Regions from separate parts of the Vibrio sp. F13 genome, predicted to be linked through region 1. Evidence: predicted binding sites of a transcription regulator. Region 1 holds the regulator's gene; each other region holds the start of a gene.
What was found. The regulator CRP, encoded in region 1, controls carbon source genes, mostly activating them, when cyclic AMP is high. The targets are predictions, from matches to a motif close to TGTGANNNNNNTCACA.

Region 1 (6,926 bases):
ACTTCCCTGGTCACCTACCAAACGGTCATATTGTTCCTGCACTGCTATCGGGTAATACCGTGGTATTTAAGCCTTCAGAGCAGACACCTTGGACGGGTGAGTTTACGATGAAACTATGGCAAGAAGCGGGCCTTCCAGCTGGCGTAATCAACCTAGTACAAGGCGCTAAAGAGACAGGTATCGCACTAGCCGATGCTAAAGGTCTTGATGGCGTGCTGTTCACAGGTAGTGCCAATACCGGTCATATCCTGCATCGTCAATTCGCGGGCCAACCGGGCAAGATGCTGGCACTAGAAATGGGCGGCAACAACCCTATGGTGATCAGCGACCAATACGGTGATGCAGACGCAACGGTATACACTATCATCCAATCAGCTTTCATCAGTGCGGGTCAACGTTGTACATGTGCTCGTCGTTTGTACGTGCCTGTTGGCGAGAAGGGCGATCTGCTACTCGATAAACTGGTCGCAGCTACGCAAAAGATTCGTGTCGATCAGCCTTTCGCGGAACCAGCTCCTTTCATGGGCCCTCAGATCTCTGAAGCTGCCGCTAAATTTATTCTAGACGCGCAAGCTAATCTGCAATCGTTAGGTGGTGTCAGCCTAGTAGAAGCAAAAGCGGGTCAGGCGGCGTTTGTTTCTCCTGGTATTATCGACGCAACCAACATTGCTGAACTGCCGGATGAAGAGTACTTCGGTCCACTGCTACAAGTGGTTCGTTACCAATCGCTAAAGCAAGCGGTTGAGCTAGCTAACGACACTCGTTTTGGTTTGTCTGCGGGTCTTGTATCAACAGATGATTCTGAATGGGAATACTTCGTTGACCATATCCGTGCGGGTATTGTTAACCGTAACCGTCAGCTAACAGGCGCAAGTGGTGATGCACCATTTGGTGGTCCGGGTGCTTCAGGCAACCTACGCCCAAGTGCTTACTATGCGGCGGACTACTGTGCTTATCCTATGGCTTCAATGGAAGGCGGTGAAACTCAACTTCCAGCAACGTTTAGCCCGGGTATTGAGCTTTAATTTAGGCTAATGAGTCTTAGGCTCATGCGTTAAGCTTGAAATAGGGAAGTGGTGTTATCGCTTTCCTTTTCCATCACGTCCGACACCTAGATTGGGCGGTAGATAATAATAGAAAAAGTATGTCACAGGCTGATGGCTGCTGACTCTGTGTCTCAGCCTCTCCCTCTCTTATCCAAATTACTAGCTTGCTAGAACCTTTGACAAGGAGTCACCATGACGCCCGATCTACTCTTTAAATCACTTTGGGACGATTACATTCACAGGCTTTGTCCATCGGCTGAGAAAGTGCATCACTTGCTGAAAGAAGACGAAGCGCTGATTAATGATCACATTGCATTGCGTACTTTCAATGTTGCTCCTTTGGGTATTGAAACATTAGCGAAGCCTTTCCTAGAGTTAGGCTATAAGGCGTGTGGCGACTACTTGTTTGAGAGCAAGAAGTTGGTGGCTAAGCATTACGAGCACCCAAATCCAAAACAACCAAAAGTGTTCATTAGTGAGTTGAAGGTAGAAGAGTGTTCAAGTGACTTGCAACAGATCGTTGCTAAGTTGGTTGAGCAAGTGGACTCAAGTAAGCTTCAAGGTCATGAGTTCTTGTTTGGTGGTCGTCTTTGGGATTTGAGCTTCGCTGACTTCCAAGTACTAGCGAAAGAGAGCGAATACGCGTCTTGGCTCGCGGCTCATGGATATGGTGCAAACCACTTTACGGTGAGTGTGAACCAGCTAAATGAATTTGATGAAGTGCAGGCGGTGAATGACTACCTGAGCGAGTCAGGCTTCACAATCAATGCATCTGGCGGTCAGGTTAAAGGCTCTCCAGAGGTCTTATTAGAGCAATCATCAACAATGGCAGACAAAGTCCCAGTTTCATTTGTTGAAGGCAATGAGATGATTCCTGGCGGCTTCTATGAGTTCGCTAAGCGTTATGCGATGGTCAACGGTGAGCTTTACACAGGTTTTGTTGCAGCATCAGCTGACAAAATCTTTGAGAGCACCAACGGTTAACAAAAGGTACGAGCACGGACTTTGTCCTAGAGATTCGAGTACGCTTCGCTTCGAGGAAGTTTACAAATAGGATTCTGTGAGTTTTTATCGTATCTCGCATCTGCTCTCTGGGTCTTCAGAAAACAAAAAAGCCACCAAATTCGCATTTGGTGGCTTTCAAATTTTTGGCTCAGTTAATCGAGATTAACGAGTGCCGTATACCACGATAGTTTTACCGTGTGCAGAAATTAGGTTCTGCTCTTCTAGCATCTTCAAGATACGACCAACGGTCTCACGAGAACAACCAACGATCTGGCCAATCTCTTGACGAGTGATCTTGATTTGCATGCCGTCAGGGTGAGTCATTGCATCTGGCTGTTTCGCTAGGTTTAGTAGCGTTTGAGCGATACGACCTGTTACATCAAGGAACGCTAAGTCACCAACCTTTTGGCTAGTTACTTGTAGACGGTTTGCCATTTGCGCTGAAAGGCGCATTAGGATATCTGGGTTCACTTGGATAAGTTGACGGAATTTCTTGAAAGAAATTTCAGCTACTTCACAAGGAGATTTAGCACGAACCCAAGCTGTACGCTCTTGGTCTTCTTCGAACAAGCCAAGCTCACCGATGAAGTCGCCTTGGTTTAGGTAAGAAAGAATCATTTCCTTACCTTCTTCGTCTTTGATAAGAACTGCCACAGAACCTTTAACGATGTAGTACAAGGTTTCTGCCTTTTCACCAGCATGAATCAAAGTACTTTTTGAAGGGTACTTATGAATATGACAGTGTGAAAGGAACCACTCTAATGTTGGATCGGTTTGAGGTTTACCTAGAACCATAATATCTCACTTCCTCTGCAGGGTATGCTTGCCGCTTTCCGTATTTTAGCTAAGCCTGGATTGACTTGTAGGATAAGAGCACTCGTTGAGTGCTGCAAGCTATCTTGTGTTTCGTTTAAGAATAGTATCCTTTTTCAGGTACTATTTCTTGATTTTAATCGTGACCAAGCTACGATTTTTTACGCAAAATTGTGCACATGATCACGGTATGAAAAGTAATCAACCAGAATGTCGTTTTGTTAACCTATTTTTCCGGTTTCGATGAGTTGTTGCAGGATTGGCCTCACAATGAGCTCCATAGCAAAACTCATCTTGCCGCCTGGCACTACTAGCGTGTTATGACGAGACATAAACGAGCCATCAATCATAGCCAGAAGGTAGGGGAAATCGACGTTTTTGATGCCACGCAAACGTATAACTACGAAGCTTTCGTCTAAACTTGGAATCCCTTTGGCGTTGAGAGGGTTAGATGTATCTACGGTTGGAACACGCTGAAAGTTGATGTGAGTGCGCGAAAATTGTGGGGTAATGTAGTTAAGGTAATCATCCATCGAACGAACAATGGAATCCATTACGGCTTCGCGTGAGTGGCCACGATCGCGGGTGTCACGAACGAATTTTTGAATCCACTCTAGGTTTACGATAGGTACCATGCCAATCAGCAAATCGACGTGTTGAGAAACGTTAATGTCGCCATCAACCACACCGCCGTGCAGGCCTTCGTAAAACATCACATCGGAGTTTTCAGGGATCTCCTGCCATGGCGTAAAGGTGCCTGGCATTTGATTGTAAGGCACGGCTTCATCGAAGGTGTGCAGGTAGCTTCGTACTTTACCTGTGCCTTCGTTACCGTATTTACGGAAGAACTCTTCTAGCGCACCAAAATCGTTGGCTTGTGGACCAAAGTAGCTGATGTGCTTACCTTGCTCGCGCGCTTTACGGATCTCGACATCCATCTCTGGGCGAGTGAAGCGATGGAAACTATCTCCTTCAACCCAAGCTGCCTTCACGTCCATCATATTGAACATTTTACGGAAGGCTTCTGAGGTGGTGGTGGTGCCGGCTCCAGATGAACCCGTCACCGCAATAATTGGATGTTTAGCGGACATGACAACCCTTGTCTTTTGAGTAACTTACTTGTTAGCAATCGTTTACCACTATAACACGGCTCCTTTATGAGCGCAGCTTAGAAGCGTTTTGTGACTTGAATATCAACGGTTTCATGGAGCTCAGAAAACACAATTCTGACTTCTCCTGAAGCTAATTGATGTTTCACTTGATCAATCTTGTTTTGCAGTGAAACCTCTACGTCGCCGTAGTCTGTGCCTTCACGCAGCACGAACTCTTTGATGAGGTTTTCCAGTGTCTCTGGCGCAATGTCTTGCCATGGGATGATCATAAATACTTCTCTCTTTTATGTTCATAAATAGGTTTATTGATGTAGAAATGCGTGTGCTTAGTATTGTTTTACTTCTATTTACTAAGGCTCGGTCATTATGCCGAATCTTGGATACTTTCATAGTAGGCAGGCAAGGCTTCTTCTAACCAAAACCTTGGCTTGAGTGTACTGCCAGTAATAAACCCAACATGGCCGCCTTTTTGAAACAGTCGATAATCGATGTTATCGGGCAGAACAAATTTTGGGATCACATCATCGGTCATGAAAGGGTCGTCTTTGGCATGAATGATCTGAGTCGGTAGTTTGATCTTATTGAGCTTAGGCAGAGCAGAACATTGCGCATAATAATCTTGGGCATTTTTGAAGCCGTGCAGAGGCGCAGTGATTCGTTCATCAAACTCATACAGTTTGGTGATGTTCTTGATGGCTTCAGCGGTGATGCCAAGTTTTTCCTGCAGCAGGTTAACCTTTTTTAGCGCATTCGATTTTAGAGAGTTGAGCAGGTACTTCTTATAGAGCTTGGAGAAACCACGCTCAATACGACTAGAGCAACACGCTAAGTCAAAAGGAGCAGATACGATGGTCGCCGCCGACAGCAATGGGTCGTCTGCGTACTCAGCCAAATAGTTCGCCAGCATGTTTCCACCTAAAGATATGCCAACCGCAACCTTAGGGTTATTCGGAAACTGGGCGTGCAGGTGTCTTAGAAAAAAGCGCGCATCTTCGACTTCACCTGAATGGTAAGCGCGAGCCAGGCGATTGGGTTTTCCGCTGCAGCCTCTGAAGTGCATCATCACGGACAACCAACCATCTTTAGCAAACGCATTCATTAATCCATTGGCATAAGGGCTCTCAAAGCTACCTTCTAAACCGTGGAATAGAACGAATATCGGCTTGCTACTGCGATCATTTTTATTTGAGGTGTCACCGTCTGGTGATTCGCTCCAAGCAAGATCAAGAAAGTCACCATCGGGTGTTTCTAAGGTTTGCCAGTGAGGATGAAACAGCGCCTGCTTCCTAATAAACCGTGGCACTAAGGTTTGTAAGTGCGGATTAGAGAGACCAGCAGCTGCGGTAAATATTGTCATAAAAACGATCCATGCTTCTTTATACGGGTTTTGATAACGTGTTGAGTTTGTAACGAAACGCCCACGTTTTTATTTGAGCTTGGTTGATTCTCGGCATAAGCGCAAGGCTTCACTTATACGAGATACAAAAACAGACTATGGGTAACCGTTTGAATAATATCAAGGTTAAGCTTGGATCTTGATTGAATAAAAGGGAAAGAGAACGAGCTAGGGCTGTGGTGCTGGTTCAGAAAAAGCGTCGCAGAGGTTTTCAGCCCCTAATAAACGACAGTACTGAAAAGTGAGCGGTGATTGCTGGTTAGCGTACAGTTGTAGGGAGTTTATACAGTCGACCAGATCGGACTGTTGTTGCTTTTCAAGCTGTAACTCAAACTTTAGCGCTTCACGGTATAGAGAGTCGACAACGTGTGCTTTGAGATGTTTACGTAGCTCTCGATAGCTATGAAGCAGGGTTTCAGAGCGGCTTAAACACTGTTGAACTTTATGCCACTCTTCTTCAGCAAAAGACAATTGCTGCTCATCAAGCCATTTGAGAAGCAGCAGTAGATTGACGTTGCCGTGGAACTGGTTTTGCAAAGCTAAGCACGCATCCTTTACACCGCGCACACTGTAATACTGAAGGCTAAATTGCCATAGTCGTTCCAGTGTTAGTGATATTGGGGCGTGCTCTGGGCTCATAAGCTATCCATATCCTGTTCCATCTGCTCAAGCTCTTCTTGAGTGGACATCCAATCCATTTCAACTTCTTCTAGCTGTGACTTACTGCTCGCTTGGAGAGCGAGTACTTTATTCAGTTTAGCCTTATTTTCAGCTTCATACAGTGATGTGTCGGATAATTCTTGCTCAGCTTCTTCAAGAGCCTGCGTTAATTTATCCATCTGCTTTTCAAATTGAGTGAGCTTTTTACGAAGTGGTGCCGTCAGTTTACGGAACTCGGCTTCTTTACGTTTCTGCTCTTTTTTCGCTGCTGCACTGTTGGCGCCGTCTTTGGCTGGTGCCAATGCTTGTGCTTCTTTGCGCTCAACTTTCTGTTGCTCGGTTAGCCACTTGTAGTAATCGCTTAAGTCACCATCAAACGGTGCGACTTGGCGGTCGTGTACAAGGTATAAATCATCGGTAGTTGCACGCAGTAGGTAACGGTCGTGCGATACGATAACCATTGCGCCTTCAAACGTCTGCAGGGCAAAAGTCAGCGCTTGACGCATGTCGAGATCCAAGTGGTTGGTTGGTTCATCGAGTAGCAACAGGTTTGGTTTTTGCCATACCAGTAGCGCTAATACTAAACGCGCTTTTTCACCACCTGAGAAGGGTGCTACTTTATCAAGTGCTTTTTCACCTTGGAAACCGAAGCTACCTAGGTAATCACGCAATTGTTGCTCGGTGTGTTTAGGGGCAATCTGCATCATGTGCTGCAGCGGTGTTTCTTCTGGGTGCAACGTTTCTAACTGGTGCTGTGCAAAGTAACCAATCTTAACGCCTTGCGAATAACTCAGTTCACCGCCTTGCTGTTTCAGTTCGCCAGAAAGCAGTTTAATCAGTGTTGATTTACCAGCGCCATTTCGGCCAAGCAAACCAATACGACTGCCCGGTACT
Region 2 (6,926 bases), 1.1 Mb from region 1:
GTATCATCTATCAGTACTTAAATAATAAACTGTCGGGCGCCCGTATCAGTCAGCGTTTCTTAGCGGGGCAAGTGAACTTTTGTACCTTGATGCCGATGCGTTCTATTCCGTTCAAAACCGTCTGTTTGTTAGGCATGAATGATGGGGTTTACCCTCGCTCAATGCCGCCAGAAGGTTTTGACCTGATGAACGGGCGCACTCGACCTGGTGATCGTTCTCGTCGTGATGATGACCGTTATCTATTCCTAGAAGCAATGCTGTCAGCACAAGAGTGTTTATACATCAGCTATGTCGGCCGTTCGATTCAAGATAATACTGAGCGAGTACCGTCGGTATTGGTTTCTGAGTTGATTGAGTACTGCCACCAGAACTACTGCCTAAGTGCAGATCAAGCGTTACCAAGTGATGATTCTGGTATCAAACTGACTCAAGCAATCAGCTTTGAACACACCATGACACCATTTAGCCCAGCAGCCTTTACGCAAGGTGATGCAGGTCATGTATTGAGCTACGCCAAAGAATGGCTTCCTGCGGCAAATCGTTCTGGTGAGCGCAGTGGTGAATTCAATCGCGCTTTGGATGACTATTTGCTTGGTGCGAGCTATCCGTTAGAACTCGATTTGGTTGAGCTACAGCGTTTCTGGCGTTTGCCGGTGCAATACTTCTTTAATCGCCGTCTAAAAGTGGTGTTTGAGCCACCGCTTCCGGTAATGGAAGACGACGAGCCGTTCGTGCTTAATGGCTTAGAAAGCTTCCAGCTTAAAGATGCGCTGCTGCAAGTGTTGCTGGACCACCCAGAAGGCGCAGACGAAGCGGTTCGACTGTTTGTCTCTGAGCAAAAAGCCCAAGGTCGATTACCGGTCGGCGCCTTCGGTGACATCGAATTTGAAACCAACCGTGTTCAAGCGGAAGACTTAGCCAAAGAGATTAGATTTGTGAGCGGATCACCGCAGCAAGATCTCGAAGTGAATATCGAGTTTGACGTGTTAGGCGAAGGTAAGCCTGTTCGCTTGATGGGGTGGTTAACTCAAAACTATCAATCAGGTCTAGTGCGTTTCCGTAGCGGCAAAATACGCTCTCAAGATTACTTGGCTGCGTGGATTGATCATCTATCCTGCGCTGTTATGGGACACGGAAAAACGACCCATATTATTGGCTATGACAGAAAAGAGGGCGTGGTTCACCAAACGCTACAACCTATCGGCGATGCGCAGCAAGCGAAGAGTATATTAGCTGAGTTAGTACGACTGTTTTATCAAGGTATGACTGCACCATTGCCATACTTCCCGAAAACGGCATTAGCTGGTGTTGAAGCGGGCTTTAGCCGTGGTAAGTGGGTCGATGATGAAGAAAAGTCACTCAAGAAAATGGCCGATACCTTTAATGACAGCTTCGCCTTCACGGGCGAGGGTAGAGATACCTACATCTCACGAATCTGGTCTAAATGGGACGATGAATTGGCTACTGAGTCGCGTATGTATTCAACGCTTGTGCTACAGGCGGCAAGGTTGGCTACTGCCGATCTGGAAGAGCAGGAGTAGGTGGCTGTGATCGACAAGATCAATAGCGAGTGCGCTGAATTAATGAAAGACAAAAGAGAGTCGCTGGTAAGCGTTTGGTACGCTTGCTTTCAAGATGAAGGGAATCAAGGTGAATAGAAGCAAGGTACAGGAAATAAAGTGGCCGCCAGTAAATCATTATTAGTGTAGGGCGTTCGCTGTACGGCCACAGGTCAGAGGGACCATTATTCTGTGGTTCAAAGTAACGCCGTAAAGTACAAAACTCGTACGTGCTCCTGAACTCGTGGGCGCATAGTAGCGAGGCGATCCGAATTGATCCGTGAGAGAGATCGCACTAACTATTAACAAATTAGCGTAGGACGTAAATTGAATGACGTTTTCCACGCTAGGTCACATTTGTAACAACACATTTATCAGAAGGCAGTAAGGCATGACGACCACAAGCAGTGTTCAGGTAATCGCTCCACAGACACTCGATACCATGACGTTTCCACTTCATGGCGCGCGTTTAATTGAAGCATCAGCGGGTACAGGTAAAACATTTACCATAGCTGGCTTGTACTTACGCCTACTGCTCGGGCATGGCACGGCCGCTCCACAAGGTGATCTGACTGAAGCCACTCGACACCATGAGCCGCTAACCGTAGACCAAATTCTGGTGGTGACCTTTACTGAAGCAGCTACGGCTGAGCTGCGAGATCGTATTCGTGCTCGTATTCATGATGCACGCATTGCGTTTGCACGTGGGCAAAGTGACGACCCAGTGATTGCGCCTTTGTTACAAGCCATCGATGATCATGCTGGCGCGGCTAAAACTCTGCTTAACGCTGAAAGACAAATGGATGAGGCTGCGGTATACACCATTCACGGTTTCTGTCAGCGAATGTTGACTCAAAATGCTTTTGAGTCTGGAAGCCGCTTTGATAACGAATTTGTGACCGATGAAAGCCACCTAAAAGCACAAGTAGTTGCTGACTATTGGCGTAAACAGTTTTACCCGCTGCCCATTCAACTGGCTGGTGAGGTTCGTAATATCTGGGGTTCACCGGCTGCATTATTAGCAGACGTAAATCGTTATCTGACAGGATCTCCGCTGAAATTGACGGTAGATGCGATGTCGGGCGACTTGCAAACTCTGCACAACCAAAACCTAGATAAAGTGAAGCAACTTAAAGCGCTGTGGTGTGAATCCGAAGCGGACTTTTTGGCTTTGATCTCTGCTTCGGATGTGAACAAGCGTAGCTACACTAAGAAATCTCTGCCGACATGGTTAGAAGCTGTGACAGCATGGGCGCAGAGCGACACTCATGATTACCAGTTTCCAGATAAACTAGAGAAGTTCTCACAAGCAACGTTAATTGAAAAAACACCAAAAGGCGTCGCACCTCAGCATGCCGTTTTCGAAGCGATTGAAGATTTCTTAAATCACCCAGCCGACTTGAAAGCTCCATTGCTGGCACATGCGATTACCCATTGTCGAACTATGCTAGCAAAGGCGAAACAGCAAAAGCAGTGGTTATCATTTGATGATTTGTTGACTCAGTTATCTGCGTCGATTGATGTCGATGAGCAGTCCTTGCTGGTGGAAAGAATTCGCACACTCTACCCAGTTGCAATGATCGATGAATTCCAAGATACCGATCCGCTGCAATACAGTATTTTTAGCCGAATCTATCTCGATAATCCGCAGTGCGGCTTGTTTATGATCGGTGACCCGAAGCAGGCTATTTATGGCTTTCGTGGCGCAGATATCTTTACCTATATCAAGGCGAGAAACCAAGTTAGTGCTCACTACACCTTAGGCACTAACTGGCGTTCAAGTGCCGATATGGTCAGCGCAGTAAACCAAGTTTTTATGAACTCGGATAGCCCGTTTATCTACGATCAAGACATTCCATTCTTGCCCGTTGCTGCCAGTCCATCGGCCGACAAACGCCAATGGGTAATGAACGGAGAAACTCAGCACGCACTGACCTTTTGGCTGCAAGAGGCTGAAGACAAGCCGTTACCAAAGGGCGAATATCACAAGGCAATGGCAGAGGCGACGGCGAGTCAAATTCAAACCATTCTGACCGCTTCTCAAAACCAGCAAGCCTATTTTGATAACGGCAAAAAACAACATGCCGTGAATGCGGGTGATATTGCTGTTTTGGTTCGAACCGGTAGTGAAGGTCGTCTGATTAAGAACGCGTTGTCGGAACAAGGCATTGCGAGCGTGTATTTATCCAACCGAGACAGTGTGTTCACCAGCTTGGTCGCACAAGATATTCAACGTTTGTTGCAGGCGGTGCTGACACCTGAAAATGACCGAGCATTACGCGCCAGTTTAGCGTCGGAGTTGTTTGCTCTGGATGCCGCATCATTGGATGAACTCAACAACGATGAAGTGGTGTGGGAAAACGTCGTTAACGAGTTTAGAGAATATCGTAAGTTGTGGCTTCAGCGCGGCGTGTTGCCAATGCTTCGCAGCGTGATCAGTAAACGACATCTCGCGGAACGCTTACTGGAAGAAGAAAATGGTGAGCGCTCACTCACTGATTTAATGCACATTGGCGAATTGTTGCAACAAGCAAGACAAGAACTCGACAGTGACTATGGCTTGTTGCGTTGGCTGGCTGAAGCAATCTCAGATGCACAAAATGGTTTAGGTGGCAGTGACGACGACATTCAACGCCTTGAATCAGAAAGAAACTTGGTTCAAATCGTTACCATTCATAAATCGAAAGGCTTGGAATATGACCTTGTATTCCTCCCATTTGTCGCGAGTTACCGAGAAGCGAGCGAAGGCAAGTTCTACGACCATGACTCAGATACCACGGTACTTGATATTACGGGTAGCGATAGTGCCTTAGCGCAAGCCGACAAAGAGCGATTGGCGGAAGACTTACGTTTGATTTACGTGGCGCTGACTCGTGCTGTTTATGGATGTTTTATTGGCATGGCACCGCTACGTAAAGGGCGTTCAACCAAAGAGCCGACCGGCGTGCACTTGAGTGCCATGGGCTATTTGGTTCAAAACGGACAAGAGCAAGGCATCGCCGAGTTGCATCAAGCTCTATCGGCTATTGAGGGTAAGAATTCCAGTGTGCTGTTAGCCGAAACACCTACCGCTCACGAACAAATTTTTGTGCAAACAGAGCAAGTGAGTGACGACTTACAGGCCAGTGAACTTAAGGCTTCAATTGACCGAGCTTGGCGTATCACCAGTTACTCGGGGCTTGTCAAACAGGGCAGTCACGGTGCGAGTCATGACGCGACCATTGAGGTGTCTGGTTTTGATATTGACTCGGCTGATGAGCAGGATGAGTCTGAGTTGATTGAGCCTGAACGCTCTATCTTTACGTTCCCTAGTGGTGCTCGCCCAGGTACTTTCTTACACACCTTGTTTGAGGAGGTTGAATTTACCGAGCCAGCAACCAGTGAACATAACACGCAAGTAATCACTCACTTATTAGAATCAGAGCAATATGAATTAGAGTGGCTACCTGTGCTTCAGCAACTGGTCGATACAGTGCTGAACACCGCATTAGACGGCAAGAACTTAAAGCTAAGCGAGAAAGACTCGACGCAACGTTTAGTTGAGATGGAATTCTTACTGCCGATCGAAGTGTTGGCTGCATCTGAACTGAATCAAACCATTCAATATCACGATCCATTGTCAGCCAAAGCGGGCGATCTAGGTTTCCAAACCGTGCAAGGTATGTTGAAAGGCTTCATCGATTTGGTGTTTGAGCACCAAGGTAAATACTATGTACTCGACTGGAAATCGAATCACTTAGGAGATGATGTTGCTGTCTACCATGGCGAGGCATTGAAATCGGCGATGGCCGACCATCGCTATGATTTGCAATATCAAATCTATGCATTGGCGTTGCACCGTTTCTTACGCAGCCGCGTTGCCAATTACAGCTACGAACAACATTTTGGTGGCGTGTACTACTTGTTCTTACGAGGAATGGACGGCCAATCTCAGCAAGGTATTTTCTCGGCCAAACCAACACTGGTTTTACTTGATGAAATGGATCAATTGATTGACGGTAAAGTGATAGACAGACGTTCGGCACAATTGAATGACGATGAAACTGGACAGATGGGGCTTTTATAATGACAACAACGACCACTAATACCGGCATAGATACTGCGAACACAGCAAAGCCAGTTTCACTTATTCCTGAGCAACTGATGGATGTACTCCAGTTTCTTGCGGATAAGGGTTCTATTCGTCAGTTGGATTATCAATTTGCCCGTTTTCTTGCTCAGCAAGCCACGAGCTACCCTCAAGAGATCGGCTTTCTCGCGGGGGTAGTGAGCCATGAATTAGGCAAAGGACACATTTGTACTCAGCTTATACAGCAGCATACGACAGGCCCTGAACTAGCGGCAGATCTTGCTCAGTTACTTGGGTTATACGGTGAAACTGCACTGCAATTGAACCAAAAACTGTTGGGTATTGATTGGGTGGCTGTGCTTCAATCATCAAACTTAGTGGGAACGACCAACGATTGTGTTAAGCCTCTAATGTTCGATGGGCAGCGTGTCTATTTACAGCGTTATTGGAACTACGAAGTTGTGTTGGCTGAGACCTTAAACCGTTTAAGTAAGCCGGTAGAGTTCAATACTGAGCAGAAAAAAGCGCTGACTGAAACGCTCAATCTGCTTTTTGCACGTAGCTATCATTTTCTGTTTAACGCCTTAGCCAGGGCTGAAGCAAATCAGCAGACGTCTCAGGTATTACGCCAACAATTGGTGTGTGACCATCTTGATATTGTGAATGAGCAGGCTTTAGATTGGGGATCAATCGACCAAGCGATTGTACAAGCTAAGCAGGTGACGGACTTAGATGTGTTGGACGACTTGGTGCCGTTATCGGCATGTTTGAACTGGCAAAAAGTCGCGGCAGCGGTGGCGCTGAGTCGTCGTTTTGCGGTGATTTCTGGTGGGCCGGGTACTGGTAAAACAACCACGGTAACCAAATTACTGTCGGCGATGGTCGAGCAATCTCTCAGCCAAGGTAAAACACCAACGATTAAGCTAGTGGCACCAACGGGTAAAGCGGCGGCGCGTTTAACCGAGTCGATCGGTAAAGCAATTGAACAGCTGCCATTAGCGCCTGAAGTGAAAGCCAACATACCGACCGAATCGAGCACCTTACACAGATTACTCGGCGCGATTCCTAACCGTGCTGAGTTTAGGCATAACCGACGCAATCCACTCCACCTTGATATCTTGGTAGTGGATGAAGCTTCAATGGTTGATCTGTCGATGATGTATAAGCTGGTGGATGCACTTCCTGAGCACGCAAGGCTCATCTTATTGGGTGATAAAGACCAACTCGCTTCAGTAGAGGCAGGTGCTGTGCTCGGTGATATCTGTTCATTCAACTCTGCAGGGTACAGCACAGCGCAA
Region 3 (6,926 bases), on a different replicon from region 1:
TCTGTTTAATAGATATGTGAGCTTAGTATTTCTAAGTTCTATCCATTCTGAACATGTTCCAGAAATACGTTGAATGATTAGTCAGCGTTACGCTCTGCGAACTTCTCCAGGCCTAAAACCAATGCAATCGCAGCAAACATCATCACAATCGCCATGACCAACTGAGAAGGCTGAGAGGTTACCGCTTCAAAATCAAACGGTGATAGGTTTTCTTGAATCAGAGGAACTTGTTCACCTTTTGAGTTTGTGCGCCAGCTGATGGTCTCTTTCCAAGGCCAGATCTTAGGCAGCGTACCGATCATCAAACCGGTTAAGAATACCAATGTGAAGTCGCGGAATGAACGCAATAGCCAAGACAGTACATGTGAGAAAGTCAGCAGTCCGATCACACAGCCCGCAAGGAATAGCGCAAGTACATCGACTTGAAATGATTTAACGGCGCCAAGCACGGGGCCATACATGCCAATCAGGAGCAGAATAAAGCTGCCTGAAATACCGGGTAAAATCATCGCGCAGATAGCAATCGCACCCGCAATCAATACGTTGATGCTGGTTGGTTCCATTTGCAGCGGTTTAAGCACGGTAATGCTATAAGCGAAAGCAACGCCAAGCAGCAAAAACACGAAGCGAATCATATCGCGTTTCTCTACTTGCTTAAGAATATGGAAAACCGAGACCAAGATCAGGCCGAAGAAGAAAGACCACAGTGGAACAGGGTGGGTGACTAATAACCAAGAAATCAATTTTGCGAATGTCGCAATGCTCGTGAATACGCCCGCGAACAGTGAAATTAGGAAGAAACCATTGATGTGATTAAACGCGGCTTTGAAGCCTTCGCGTTTCCATAAGCCAAGTACGCTAGGGTTAATTCTGCGAATGCTTTCTAGCAGCGTATCGTAGATACCAGTGATGAATGCGATGGTTCCGCCCGACACGCCAGGAACAACGTCTGCTGCGCCCATAGCCATGCCTTTGAAAAAAGTACTTAAGTAGTTCATTGCTTCATAGAGTTGAGGATGATTTTGTGCAGTATACAAACTTTAGTGTAAAAAAAGTATGAATATGCTTTTGGGGAAGGGCTTTTATTACTCTATTAATTGTAAGGCAATAAGTTGAAGTGAATATTTGCCTAACATTTAGATAACAACCACTTAGTGATTTGTCATTAAGAGCAGCGATGAAACTGATCTCTTATCGATATTGCATCTTGGTTGCATTATGCAAATGCACTTTGCAATTCGCATGACAAATTCATGGTTTTTATGCGATGCAGGGCTTATAAAACGTCGAATAAAAGTTGGCACGCTAACTGCATTATATACATTGATCCTTCTTAAGCCGAGGGTCACCTAGCCAACTGACGTTGTTAGTGAACCTATGATTTGTTCACAAATATATAGAGCCAATCGCGATTATTGCGGTTGGCTATTTTTTTGCCTGTCGTTTGGTGATCGTCTTTTTACTTTTCCCATTCCTACATTTTTAGGTTCTAAACTTCAGATGAAAAAAAAGCCAGCCACCATCGGTGACTAGCTTATGTTTTCTCGAATCAATCTCGAATCAATCTCGAATCAATCTCGAATCAATCTCGAATCAATCTCGAATCCGTTTTAGTACCCCATCAACTGCAGCAAGTTTTCCGCTGTGCTGATTGCTTCTTTACGGTTAGCAATATTGAGTTTTTGGTAAAGGTTACGGATGTGAGTCTTGATCGTGGTACCCGCTACATCGAGTTCTTGAGCGATCTGCTCATTACTGAATCCTGAATAGATCAGACCAAGCACTTGCCATTCACGCTGAGTGAGTGGGCTAGTGCGCACCAGCTCAGGGATATTCGGGTGATTAACCAAGTTCTCAACAAAGTCTTCATCGAAATGCACCGAACGACTGCGTTGGGTCGTGGAGATATCCTTCATGATTTGTTGCGCGCGGTGACGTTCTAAATCACCTAAGCCAGGCTTGTTGCTCAACTTATCCAAGATATGCCCGATAGTCCCACCGTCGACTAAGAAGTTACCGACCATACCGGTTTGGTTAGTCATATGAAGCGCTTCTTCAAGCAGTACTCGTGCGCTGTCTTCATCGTTAATTTGTGTACGTAACACGGCTTCAACGATCAAGTTGCGGTTGGTGTCTGTAATCAGGTGCGAACGCTGGGCTTCACTCTTAAGGAAAGTTAGCGCTTCTTCTGCGTCTTCATACTGCTCAAGGATGATGTGAGCACGAACGATGTTTCGCCACTGAAGTTGGCAGAAGTGGTTACTTGCCGATTCAGGTCGAACCGCCACACTCAGCCAATCACGTATCGCCTCTTTATCGCCTTTTACTTGCCAGAACAGAATCAAAGAAAGAGAAGCATTTGCCGTCCAATCTACGTGGTAAGTCGATTGACGCAATAGGTGCTGAATCTGGTCGATAAATTTCGACGCTTTATCAATCTCACCACGGCTCAATGAAATACGAGCCAACATAGAATAGCTGTGCAGGTGTTTACTCGGAGAGTGGTGACCAAGGATATCTAAGCCTTTGTAGCAACACTCTTCCGCTTCATCTAGTCGGTTCCAACACCAGAAGATCTGAGCGCGAACACGCAGCAAGAATTCGTGCAGAGGTACGTATTGCAGCTGATGTTCTTCAATCAATTTGAATGCACTGTCTTGTAGCTCAAATGCAGCTTGAACATAACCTTGAGCAATCAAGATTTCGCTTTGTTGCAGAATCGCCCACAGGGCCTGATGGTAAACCTGATACTGACGTGCCAGTTTTTCTGTTTGTTGCATCATCGGTAGCGCACGGCTTAGGTTACCCATTACGTGATTCACTTCGCCTACAACCGAGGTTGCGACAATGCGGCTACGATAAACGGTGGTGTTCAACTGACTCAACGAAAGCTCAGCCAATTCCAATGCTTTCTCAGGCTCATTGCTGTTGATGGCAACTTGTGCGCGTAAGGCGTTGTATTGGCCTTGCTGCTGAGTATCGAGTTCAATGTTTCGAGCTTGATATTGAGTCTCAGCCTCTTCCAACAAAGTACCCACTTGGTCATAACGGTGCTGACTTTGTGCAAGCCAAGCACGCAACATCGAAAGCTTTGGCTCACTGTATAGTTGATCTTTGGTTAGCTGTTTGATCGCCATTTCTAATGACGAAAGCTCACCTTGGTTGAACATCGGCCAACCGTGCTCAGTCAGGATTTGAATGATCAGTTCTGGATCTTCAGCGCGCTGTGCGTGACGTAGTGCTTGGTGTGGTGTGTTTTGCTTGATCCACGCTTTTGCAGCACTTCGATGCAGTTCAGCTTCTTGCTGAGGAATTCGAGCTTGGCGCTCATGTGCGAGGAATTCACCAAACAAGTTATGGAAGCGATACCAGTTCTTTTCACCTTCAAGCGGGTAGATGAACAAACCAAAACGGTTGAGTGATTCGATCATACCTAACGCATCTTCACGCTGTGTAAGTGCACACACAAGCTCATCGTTGAAGTGATCAAGCACAGAACATTGCATCAAGAACTGTCGGGTTTCTTTGTCTAGCAGGTCGAATACTTCTTCAACCAAGTAGTCCCAAAGATGGGCGTGGTTAAAGTGAGAGAATGACTCTGCGGACTGTGCAAGAGTGCGTTTTTGGTGTTGTGCTTGTAGCGCGATAAGTTGTAGTGCAGAAGGCCAACCTTCTACATAACTACAAATGCTATCTGCCGTCGTGTCATCAATGCCGTCGGCTACGCGTTGGTTGAAAAAGCGTGTGGTTTCTTCGGTATCAAACGCCAACGAGTCATTACCTAATTCGATCATTAAGTCACGAACGCGCAGGTTTGCTGTACCAAGTGGTGGCGTACCACGACTGGTGACAACCAACGTTAGGTTATCGGGCATGTGTTTGAGGAAGAAGCGCATGGCTTCGTGGATGTCGTCATTGTTGACCAAGTGATAGTCATCCAACACCAGAAAACACTCGTGATGGAATTCCGACATCTCGGCAAATACTTCACTTAATAAAGAATGCAGCGATGAAAACTGTCGTTTTTCTGCCAGCTTTTGGGCATTCGGACAGGCATTTTGAGTCGCTTTATTAAGTGATTGAAGTAGGTAGTTGATAAAGCGGAAGGCATCGTTGTCGCTATCATCAATGCTGTACCAACCCACATTGGGTTTATCTACCAACCATTGTGCAGCCATGGTGGTTTTGCCGTAGCCCGCTGGAGAGCGGAACAACACAAGCTTATAGCAATCTGCATTGTGAAGCAGATCGAGAACCCTAGGTCGTAGGATTGCATTATGTAAGCGGCCGGGACGAGTCAGTTTCGAAGGGATCCACATATCGAAGTTTTACACCTATTCCGTGGCTATGTTCTGGAATATCCCAATCTATCGTTGAGTGCACTCCAATGACATGAGCCTAATTACTTAAGTCTTTACTCATATTACGTGAAGCCAAACGTTACCGACTACGATCCTCCTCAGAAACCTTGCACTCCTGCATGTTTTTGGGTGTCTACGCCCTTTATTTGAGACTTTGCTCACGTTGCGGGTTGGTTTGTGAATGTGACTTCGTTCATCCCTACACGGGAATCTATGCAAAAGATGAGAGTTGGAAATTATTTTCGTGATCTGAATATCAGATTTGACAATGACTTTAATCTGGTTAAATAAAAGTCACATCAATTGAAGTTAAGTTATCGAACGGGAGCTTGTGATCTTAGTCACTCCAAGTTTTTGTTCTCAGTCAGAACATGAGAGTCAGATCACTAACCCTAAGTCGGTACGCCCCCTACGCCCTCCCATCTACTCCTAGTCAGTTGCATTAGCGGGAGGATGTTTAGTTTATGGTGACCATGCACGATATGTCACAGATGAATTAGAACTATTAAAAGCGAGATTTCTGAAATGAAACCAACTCAGCAAAAAACTTTCGATAAAGTGTCATTCCAAGAGAGTGTTAAGAAACATTTATCTGCAACCTACGCAACAACCGTTGAAACAGCAGACAGCCGTTCATGGTATCTAGCAATGGGTCGTGCTCTTGCAGAGCTAACGACTTTTGACCTGCTAGAAACTGAAAATGATGAAAAAATTAAGAACGCTAAGAGCGTTAACTACCTATCACTAGAGTTTTTGATTGGTCGTCTAACAGGTAACAACCTGATCAGCATGGGTCTTTACGAACAGATCACTCATGCAATGGAAGAGCTAGGTCAAAACCTAACTGACCTTCTAGAAGAAGAACGCGACCCATCACTAGGTAATGGTGGTCTTGGTCGTCTAGCTGCTTGTTTCATGGATTCTTGTGCCGCTCAAGAATACCCAACAGTAGGCTACGGTCTTCACTACGAGTACGGTCTATTCAAACAATCTTTCCAAGACGGTCGTCAACAAGAAGCACCTGACGCATGGCGTGGTGTTGAAGGTTACCCATGGGAAGTAGCTCGTCCAGAACTAGCACAACACATTGGTTTTTACGGTCATGTAGACGTTGAATTCGTTGACGGTAAAGAAGTTCGTACTTGGGTTCCAGGTATGGAAGTAAAAGCAATGCCTTGGGATCTACCTATCGTAGGTTACGAGTCAAACACGGTTTACCCGCTGCGTCTTTGGGAATGTCAGGCAATCGCACCATTCTCGCTAGCAAGCTTTAACAACGGTGATTACTTCGAAGCGCAACACTCGCTAATCGATGCAGGTAACATCACTAAAGTTCTTTACCCGAACGACAACCACGAGAAAGGTAAGACTCTGCGTCTAATGCAGCAGTACTTCCATTCAGCAGCATCGGTTCGCGATATTCTACGTCGCCACGAAGCAGCAGGTTTCTCTCTAGAAGATCTGCCTAAGCAAGAAACGATTCAGCTGAACGATACACACCCAACGATCGCGATTCCTGAGCTAATGCGCATCCTGATTGACGAGAAAGGTCTATCTTGGGATCAAGCATGGGAAATCAGTGCTCACACGTTCGCTTACACGAACCACACACTACTTCCAGAAGCGCTAGAGACTTGGTCTGAATCTTTAATCAATCGTCTTCTTCCACGTCACATGGAAATCATCTTTGAAATCAACCACCGCTTCATGCAAGAAGTTCGCAAGATGTGGCCTGGTGATGGTGAGAAGCAAGCGAAGCTTTCTATCATCCAAGAAGGTTTCCACCGTATGGTTCGCATGGCAAACCTATGTGTGATTGGTTCTTACAAAGTAAACGGTGTAGCTGCGCTTCACTCTCAACTGGTTAAGAAAGACTTGTTCCCTGAATTCAACGAAATCTTCCCAGGTAAACTGACTAACGTAACGAACGGCATCACGCCACGTCGTTGGTTGAAGTTCTGTAACCCAGGTCTATCTGCGCTAATCACGGGTAAGATCGGCACTGAATGGCCAGCAAAACTTGAGCAGCTAGAAGGCATCGCTAAGTTTGCAACAGACGCGAAATTCCAAAAAGAATTCATGGCTGTTAAGAAAGAAAACAAACAGCGCCTAGCTGATTGGGTTCAAGAGAACATGGGTATCGAGCTAGATACTAACGCTATCTTTGACGTTCAAATCAAACGTCTTCACGAATACAAGCGTCAGCACCTAGATTTGCTACACATTCTATCTCTGTACCACCGTATTCTTAACGAACCTGGTTTCGAGTGTGAGCCACGCGTATGTTTCTTCGCAGCGAAAGCAGCACCGGGTTACCACCTAGCGAAAGAGATCATCTTCGCGGTTAACAAGATTGCAGAGAAGATCAACAACGACCCTCGCATCGGTAACAAACTGAAAGTGGTATTCATTCCTGACTACCGTGTAAGCATGGCTGAAATCATCATCCCTGCAGCAGACGTTTCTCAGCAAATCTCACTAGCGGGTAAAGAAGCATCTGGTACGGGCAACATGAAGATGGCTCTAAACGGCGCGCTAACTATCGGTACGATGGATGGTGCAAAC

Region 2: a site for CRP is predicted at 1,839-1,854, ahead of recB (exodeoxyribonuclease V subunit beta). Genes of this name have one in related genera too.
Region 3: a site for CRP is predicted at 4,692-4,707, ahead of LMH68_RS15585 (glycogen/starch/alpha-glucan phosphorylase). Genes of this name have one in related genera too.

The regions. Positions count from the first base shown of each region.
Region 1 covers NZ_CP170175.1:2,059,209-2,066,134, forward strand. Annotated here, with positions in the region: gene astD (succinylglutamate-semialdehyde dehydrogenase) at 1-1,025, shown strand, start outside; gene LMH68_RS09410 (DUF1338 domain-containing protein) at 1,239-2,030, shown strand; gene crp (cAMP-activated global transcriptional regulator CRP) at 2,214-2,846, opposite strand; gene LMH68_RS09420 (phosphoribulokinase) at 3,086-3,955, opposite strand; gene LMH68_RS09425 (YheU family protein) at 4,033-4,245, opposite strand; gene LMH68_RS09430 (hydrolase) at 4,341-5,333, opposite strand; gene LMH68_RS09435 (TIGR02444 family protein) at 5,541-6,011, opposite strand; gene LMH68_RS09440 (ABC transporter ATP-binding protein) at 6,008-6,926, opposite strand, start outside.
Region 2 covers NZ_CP170175.1:979,130-986,055, reverse strand. Annotated here, with positions in the region: gene recC (exodeoxyribonuclease V subunit gamma) at 1-1,541, shown strand, start outside; gene recB (exodeoxyribonuclease V subunit beta) at 1,951-5,625, shown strand; gene recD (exodeoxyribonuclease V subunit alpha) at 5,625-6,926, shown strand, end outside.
Region 3 covers NZ_CP170176.1:136,408-143,333, reverse strand. Annotated here, with positions in the region: gene LMH68_RS15595 (DUF368 domain-containing protein) at 78-998, opposite strand; gene malT (HTH-type transcriptional regulator MalT) at 1,611-4,319, opposite strand; gene LMH68_RS15585 (glycogen/starch/alpha-glucan phosphorylase) at 4,887-6,926, shown strand, end outside.